Regions from separate parts of the Clostridium sp. BJN0013 genome, predicted to be linked through region 1. Evidence: a T-box and tRNA genes for the amino acid it is inferred to sense, from the RefSeq annotation. Region 1 holds a T-box; the other holds one or more tRNA genes.
What was found. The T-box of region 1 lies ahead of metG (methionine--tRNA ligase). A T-box ahead of a tRNA ligase gene usually reads a tRNA of that ligase, here a tRNA-Met.
Positions count from the first base shown of each region.

Region 1 (4,346 bases):
TGGCCTCACATTCCAATACTCTTGCAACCCTAAGATCTAATTTTTCAAAGTCATCTATGGTTATTTCTTCTTTTATAGGTTCTACTTTAAAATTCTGCTGGGCACTTTTTTCTTCTTTTAGACTATTTAACTCTTCTATCTTTTTATCCACATCTATTCTAGGAAATAATATATCTCCTTTATTTACTTTAGTTCCTGACCTAGTTCCATCAAAAGAAGCTATGCTGTCCCAAGATGTAACCTCTACATTAAGCTGTTTATAGATTTTTTCACTGGTTTCAGGAAGAAATGCACAAAGGCATACAGATATTATCCTTAATGATTCTGAAAGATTGTAAAGTACCGTTCCCAATCTATCCTTTTTACTTTCATCTTTGGCTAATATCCATGGAGTAGTTTCATCTATATATTTATTAGTTCTTGATATAAGTTCCCATATGTTGTCTAATGCCTCGGGTATTCTTAAATGATCCATATGTTTCTCTATTTTTATAGGTGTATCCAAAGCTAAACTTATAAGTTCGTCATCTATATCTTCCTTTTCTTTTGGTGCTGGCATAATGCCATCAAAATATTTTTCTATCATAGTACAGGTCCTTGATAATAAATTTCCTAAATCATTTGCTAAATCTGAGTTAATTTTCTTTATGAATATCTCATTATTAAACAGTCCATCAGCACCAAAAGGAATTTCTCTGAGCAAATAATATCTAACTGCATCCGTACCAAAATGATTTACTAAAACTACAGGATCTACTACATTTCCCTTAGATTTTGACATTTTCCCTCCATCTACTAGAAGCCAACCATGTCCAAATACCTTTTCCGGTACTTCTTCTCCTAAAGCCATAAGCATTATAGGCCAATAAATTGTATGAAATCTTAATATATCTTTACCTACCAAATGTACATTTGCCGGCCAATATTTTTTATACAACTTGTCATCTTCACTACCATATCCTAGAGCTGTTATATAATTTGCTAGTGCATCTATCCATACATATATTACATGCTTGTTATCAAAGGTTACAGGTATTCCCCAGTCAAAAGAAGTTCTTGAAACACAAAGATCCTGAAGCCCTGGTTTCAAGAAGTTATTTAACATTTCATTTTTTCTGGACTCAGGTTGTATAAATTCAGGATGAGTTTCAATATGTTTTATAAGATTAGGTGCATATTTTGACATTTTAAAGAAATACGCTTCCTCTTTAGCTTTTTCAACTGCTCTGCCACAATCAGGACATTTTCCGTCTATCAATTGAGTTTCAGTCCAAAACGATTCACAAGGTGTACAATACCATCCTTCATAATTTCCCTTGTATATATCTCCTTGATCATATAATTTTTTAAATATTTTTTGAACTGCCGTTATATGATATTTTTCTGTAGTTCTTATAAATTTATCATACTTTATATTCATTATTTCCCACAATTCTTTAATTCCAGCCACTATTTCATCTACATACTCTTTAGGAGTAACTCCCTTAGCCTCTGCCAGTCTTTGAATCTTTTGTCCATGTTCATCTGTACCCGTTAAAAGCATTACATCATAACCAGTAATCCTTTTAAATCTAGCAAGGGCATCTGCTGCAACAGTAGTATATGTATTACCTATATGAAGATTTGCCGATGGATAATAAATAGGTGTAGTAATGTAATATGTTCCTTTAGTCATGTTTATTTCTTCCTTTCTCTTATAATTTATATTAAAAATAAAAACCTCTATATGAAAACTTTCTTCATATAGAGGCGTAGAATACGCTTTACCACTCTATTTCATCTTTATCTCACAATAAAGACATTTGTAAGTAAATAATATTACCTTTCAATATAACGGTTGATGCCGTACCATCCTAATATTAATTTCACTACTTCAAATGGTATACTCCAGAGCCATATTCATAAACTATTTTGCTTTCGACTTTCACCAAATTGTCGACTCTCTTTGTACAAAATTAATTTACTACTCTTTCCTTCATGGTATTTAACACTATAATATGTTATATACTTTTATGTGTCAACATTTTTTACTTGAAATACTTCTTCATATTTTTTTCTTATATTTTTTAAGTCTTGCCAAAATAAAGGTTTTTTATTCTCATCTCTCAATATAGCGGAAGGATGAAAAGTAGTAGTTATATAAAATCCTTTTCTTTCAACCCACTTTCCCCTATCTCGTGTAATTCTCCAATCCTTCCCTAATATACAGCCCATTGCGGTAGCCCCAAGACAAACTATTATTTTAGGCTTTATAAGTGCTACTTGATTTCTTAAATAAGGAAGACATGTCTTTTCTTCATCTTCATAAGGAGTTCTATTATTTTTAGGTCTGCATTTACAAATATTACATATGTAATAATCTCTCTTTCTGTATAGATCCAGTGCTTCAAGAGCTTTAGTCAAAAGTTTTCCTGCTCTTCCTACAAAAGGTAATCCTATCCTATCCTCATCTGCTCCAGGTGCTTCTCCTATAAACACCATACCTGCCTTAGGATTTCCATCTCCAAAAACCATATTTATTCTATTATCACCTAAACCACACTTCTTACAATTTATACATTCTTCGTATAATTCTCTCCACTTCAACAATTCCAATCTCACCTCAAAATACCATTATCAATTATATTATACAACTAATGACTTAAAATAAACATAATATTTTTATAGAAAAAATCTCATTAAAACATAATTTTTACCACTGTTACTGCCATTATTACTGAAACCAAATCTGCCATTATAGCTGCCCAAAGGGCATGTCTTATTTTTTTTATACCTACTGCTCCAAAATAAACTGTTAATGTATAAAATATAGTTTCTGTGGAACCCATAATTACAGAAGCTACCCTGCCTATATAACTATCGGCCCCAAAATTACTTAGTATTTCACTAAATACGCCAAGAGCACCATTTCCTGATAGAGGTTTTATAAATACAAGCGGTACTACTTCTGCTGGAATACCTATAAAGTTTACTATTGGTTTTATAAATCCTATGAAATAATCTAAAGCTTTAGATTCTCTAAACACCCCTACCGCTAATAGCATTGCCAGTAAATATGGAAATATCCTAATACATATACCAATACCTTCTTTAGCACCTTCTACAAAACATTCATATACTTTAACTTCTTTTATTATTCCATAGGTAACTACAGACACTATAATTATGGGTATTATACTCTTTATTATGTAACTCAAAATTTTTCCTCCTTTTATTATAAAACCAATCAAAAATATTTTTCCATTATTCTACAACATATTAATCCAACTATTGCAGCTATAGCAGTACTAATTACCGCTGGTATTATTGTTTCTGCAGGATTTCTCGAACCCATGGCAGCTCTAATGGAAATAACCGTAGTAGGTAAAAATTGTATACATGCTGCATTTAGTATCAGAAAAAGAACCATATCATCACTGGCTTCTTCTTTTTCATTATTTAAACGACTTAATTCCTTCATGGCTTTTATTCCAAAAGGAGTAGCTGCATTGGATAATCCCATCATGTTGGCAGTAATATTCATAACTATTGCCCCCATGGCTTTTTCATCTTTAGCAGCTTTTTTAAACAATAATTTCAATATTGGCTTCATAAGCTTGGCTATTTTATACGTAAGTCCACTTCTTTCTGCTATTTTCATTACTCCACACCAAAGGCACATTATTCCTACAAGATTTATTATAAGTTTTACCGTTGAATCTGAAGAAGCTATAATAGATTTAGATACCTCTTCTCCTCTACCACAGATAATACCAAATATTATTCCAAAAACCAAAATAAAAAACCATATAATATTGATCATAATTGACTCACTTTCTAATCTTAAAATTTTTATAAAAAGTAATTATTTTACTTTTACATAATTAATATATGACAGTTATCATATATAAAATTACTAATTAAAATATATAAAATTTATATTGAAAATATTTTTCAGGAGTGTTACCATTTGTGATATGATATTTTTATAGGGAGGCTAACAATGATAATTAAAGATATAATGAAATACATAGAAAGTGAATATTCAATTATAAATTATACCCCGTGTAAAGTATGTGGTGGAAATTATATAATTAAATGTTCAAATGAAATTTTAATTGATGATATTCCTTATGATATATGCCATTGTATATGTTCAAACTGCGGTTATGAAAAAGTCTTTCAATTTTGTGCGCCTTTTATAAAAGAGGATCTCCCGATAAATATAAAAGCCATATTAAATTAAAATAATATATTTAATATATCAAGTGATTGTTAGGTTCAAGTGGAGTTTGCTCATAAGGAATGCTTTTCTCCATTTGAACCTTATTAACAGTATTCTTAGTGTCTTTAGCACTTAGAATACG
Region 1 covers NZ_CP162495.1:225,368-229,713, reverse strand. The annotation lists gene metG (methionine--tRNA ligase) at 1-1,705, opposite strand, end outside; T-box leader at 1,743-1,988, opposite strand; gene AB3K27_RS01365 (uracil-DNA glycosylase family protein) at 2,011-2,589, opposite strand; gene AB3K27_RS01360 (spore maturation protein) at 2,679-3,197, opposite strand; gene AB3K27_RS01355 (nucleoside recognition domain-containing protein) at 3,227-3,802, opposite strand; gene AB3K27_RS01350 (metal-binding protein) at 3,983-4,225, shown strand.

Region 2 (4,346 bases), 360 kb from region 1:
CCTCTTAAACAATGATTTACATGAGCTGCATATAAAGTTATACCTAATCTGTTTTGCAGAACATATAACATATGTAATAAACATATGGAATCAGGCCCTCCTGACACGGCTACTATTACCTTATCACCCTTATTAAACATTTTATTTTCTTCTATAGTCCTAAGTACATTTTTTATCAACAAACACACTTCCCTAACTCTATTTAATTCTTACAGCATAAGTGTCTCTGATGTATAAATTATCAGTTCATTTATTATCATAATTAATATTTATTTAACAACCCAATTATAACATAAACATAGTATTTTTTAACCTGTATTAATGCAAATCTATATTTTGGACTACTTATAAAATGCTTTAATAAAGAGTATAAACTTTTTCTACTATTACTGTCATATCATCTTTTACCTTTCCTCCAGATAATTCTTTGGATTTATCCATGATTTTCTCGCACATATCCTTAGGTTCAGTACAATCTAATTCCCTTAAAAATTCTACTATCCATCTAAAATTCCCTGCTGATTCACTATTATAGTCAATTACACCATCACTAACCATTATTACAAAATCTCCATTTATTACTGATTTGCTTATTATGTCTATATCAGGTTTATCTAATATGCCTATAGGAAGTGTCTTTGATTTTATTACTAGAATATCTTCTCCTCTCTTTATAAAACTAGCTGTAGCTCCAACTTTCATAAAGTCTATTTCTCCCTTATACAAATTTATACTGCTTAAATCTAATGTAGAAAATTTTTCATCCTCAGTAAATTTAATGCCCATGATAGAGTTAACTGTATTAATAGCAGTCATCTTATTAAAACCTGCCTTTGCAAATTTTTCTATAAGTTCAACGGCAGCACTGCTCTCTTCTCCCGCCTGAGGGCCAGATCCCATTCCATCACTTATAATTGTCATATAAGTACCATCTGGTAGTTTACAAAAACTATAGCTATCTCCATTATACTTTTCTCTATACTTACATTGGCTACTCACATGAGTGACAATATGGTACTTTGGAGTTTCTTCAAAAGTTACACTACAGCTATTAGCAGAAAAATTTATATCACAGCTATCTTTACTTAACGCCATAAGCTTCCCAGTTACATTATTAATTAAAGGTAATATTTTCTTTATACAATCTTGCTTTCCTCCGCAGGCCTCCATGGATAAATTTATAACTAGATGTTCATTTTTATCGTTAAAACAAAATACATCCTTGTACCGTATATTATTTTTATTTAAAATCCTCCGTATATTATTTTCTATTGATGAATTAAACCTTATATCTAAATTTAAATCCTGTACTATCTCACCTACAGTTTTCCCCATATTACCTATCTGATATGCCAATAATTCTCTGCATTCACTTAATCTACTCTTCCACATCTCATCTACAATATAATTATTTACAATTTCTTTAGTATTTTTTAAAAGCAAAGTTCTCCTGGTACATTTTTTTTGCAGTTCTTCTGGAATAAACTTTTTATTGTCCTGGTAGTTCTGTATTAATTCTAAAAATGCATTATAAGTATAAAAAGTCTCCCTTCTCCAACACATATTGTTCATATCACAATTTGAACAAACTCTATCTGCTAAATTTTCTATAAGTGCACTACTCTTAGTTTTCATAGTAAGTTTATCATTACTAGCCAACCTTGAAAGAACAGAAGATATATCATTAAGTACATGAGAAAAACTATCAAGCCTATGCATAAAAATAGATTTAATTTTATCTGCATAATTTTCTTTTAAATGTTCCTGCTTTTTTTGCCAATCTAATTCTAACTCTATTTTTCTATATATACTTTGCGGTATTGAAAAATATATAATACAGCTTATAAGTACCTCTATTATTTTAAACTGGGAACCTATATTAGAATACATCTTTAATACAGCAAATCCTATAATGTAGCCTGTACCACTCATCCATTTACCTGTTTCTCTAAACAGGCCTGATATAAGTCCACATAATCCATAAACCGAAACATAGGTCATCATATCATTAGATGTCACTCCTATTATTGTACCCATAGCTACACCAGCTGCAGCACCCGAAGCACTTCCCTTTACATAACCTAGTATAAGTATAAAAGTCAATGCCACTACATTTCTAATAGATACACCTTGAATAGCCGTTCCCCAAGTACCCGCTATAATTAATGAAGTAGTTATAGACATGCTAATTATTTCTTCACTACTATAAAGATGTCTAGTCTTTAATTGATTAAAACATATTATAGAATAATTAATAATAAAATATAATGGGAATATACACATAATTTCAAACATAGAATTTAAAATAGCCACTCCTGGTGAAATATTGACTACAAAAAATTTATAAGCAAAAAACTCTAAAAAAGTAATAGCAAAAAATAAAATTAACTTTTTAACCTTAATACTATTTTTTAATATATAATTTAAAGTTACTAATGTAATAGTTACTATACAATAAGAGGGAAGATATTTTATATTTCCATATATTGAAATATATCCGAGTAATGTACCAATTCCTGTTACTAATGCAGGTTTTCTTTTTCCACACAAAGCCATAGATATAAAAAAAGCTATTCCAAAAGGAGCCATAAGATTTACCATCATAACTCTTGACACTAAAAATCCACATAAAAAATAAAATATTAATTTTATTATATTCCTCAATTGTTCAAATTTACGGTTTTTTTCTTCACCTTTTAACTTTTCTGTTCTTTGATAAGTAACAACTTCTACTCCACATTGCATTATTATACCACCCACCTTATAAAATTACTGTTATTAATTATATCAATAACTAATGGAAATAAATGTCATAACATGAAATAATAGTATATTTTTTTTAGGACAATAATATCCATGTTTTTTATCAATTTTCACTTTAAGGCAGGTATATTAAAAACACTACTTATATTTTCCATACAAATCCTATAAAATTTTGAACATTATAAAATATTTTAAACATGTAACTCAAATATTATAGAATCGTAAAAAAGCTTGCAAAAATTTGCAAGCTACTGGTAGCGGAAATAGGAATCGAACCTACGACACTTCGGGTATGAACCGAATGCTCTAGCCAACTGAGCTATTCCGCCTTATATACAATTTTGGTTGCGGGGGAAGGACTTGAACCTACGACCTTCGGGTTATGAGCCCGACGAGCTACCAACTGCTCCACCCCGCGCTATATTTTGGTGCTGAAGACCGGAATCGAACCGGTACGGGTTTTAAAGCCCGCAGGATTTTAAGTCCTGTGCGTCTGCCTGTTCCGCCACTCCAGCTAAATTTTTTTTAAATGGTAGCGGAAATAGGAATTGAACCTACGACACTTCGGGTATGAACCGAATGCTCTAGCCAACTGAGCTATTCCGCCTTATTATACAATTTTGGTTGCGGGGGAAGGATTTGAACCTACGACCTTCGGGTTATGAGCCCGACGAGCTACCAACTGCTCCACCCCGCGCTATTTTTGGTGCTGAAGACCGGAATCGAACCGGTACGGGTTTTAAAGCCCGCAGGATTTTAAGTCCTGTGCGTCTGCCTGTTCCGCCACTCCAGCAATAAAGCCTCAATTTGACGACATAAGTTATTATATATGATAACTATTTTATTGTCAACCATTTTATGAAACTTTTTAATTTTGCAAAATAATAAAGAGGCACCTAGCCTCTTTAACTCACTTTACTAATAATTAGACGATTTTTTGTACCCTTTGCCTTTTGAATCCTGATGCTTTTTAATATCTTGAAATCTTTCTTCACTATCTTTCAAGAATTTAGATAACCTATCTTCAAAACTACCTTGATTATTTCTTGCTTTTTCCTTTTGCCAGTCTATTTCCTGAGGTCTCAAGCTTTTTTTATCTTTTTCCGCTTGTTTCATAGATAAACTTATCTTGCCATTATCATCAATAGAAATTATTTTTACCCTTATCTTATCTTTTTCCTTCAAATAATCTCTTATATTTTTAACATAGGTATCTGATACTTCAGATATGTGCACTAATCCCGTTTTACCATTAATGTCTACAAATGCTCCAAAACTGGTAATATTAATTACTGTACCTTCTAGTATGCTTCCTGCCTTCAAGGTCATATTAAAAAGACTCCTCCTTAAAAATAATACTATATAATATAATCTTTCTCTCCTCATTCAGAGTAGGACTCCTTGGATCCTTACCTGAAATTTTTTCTAATTCCACAACAATTTATCCTCCATAATTTCTGTAGACATTTAAAAGTCTACTTTTATTATTTATTATATATTAATGACTATCATTTCTTTTTGTCTATTACAGGAGTTTCACCTTGATTAATAAGACCTAATTTTTCTCTAGCTAATTTTTCTAT
Region 2 covers NZ_CP162495.1:3,965,946-3,970,291, forward strand. The annotation lists gene tilS (tRNA lysidine(34) synthetase TilS) at 1-179, opposite strand, end outside; gene spoIIE (stage II sporulation protein E) at 358-2,745, opposite strand; tRNA gene AB3K27_RS20550 (tRNA-Met) at 3,016-3,092, opposite strand; tRNA gene AB3K27_RS20555 (tRNA-Met) at 3,106-3,181, opposite strand; tRNA gene AB3K27_RS20560 (tRNA-Leu) at 3,190-3,278, opposite strand; tRNA gene AB3K27_RS20565 (tRNA-Met) at 3,294-3,370, opposite strand; tRNA gene AB3K27_RS20570 (tRNA-Met) at 3,385-3,460, opposite strand; tRNA gene AB3K27_RS20575 (tRNA-Leu) at 3,468-3,556, opposite strand; gene AB3K27_RS20580 (S1 domain-containing RNA-binding protein) at 3,682-4,092, opposite strand; gene AB3K27_RS20585 (septum formation initiator family protein) at 4,272-4,346, opposite strand, start outside.
Region 2: it encodes a tRNA-Met, which carries the amino acid that the T-box ahead of metG (methionine--tRNA ligase) is inferred to sense. The anticodon was not compared.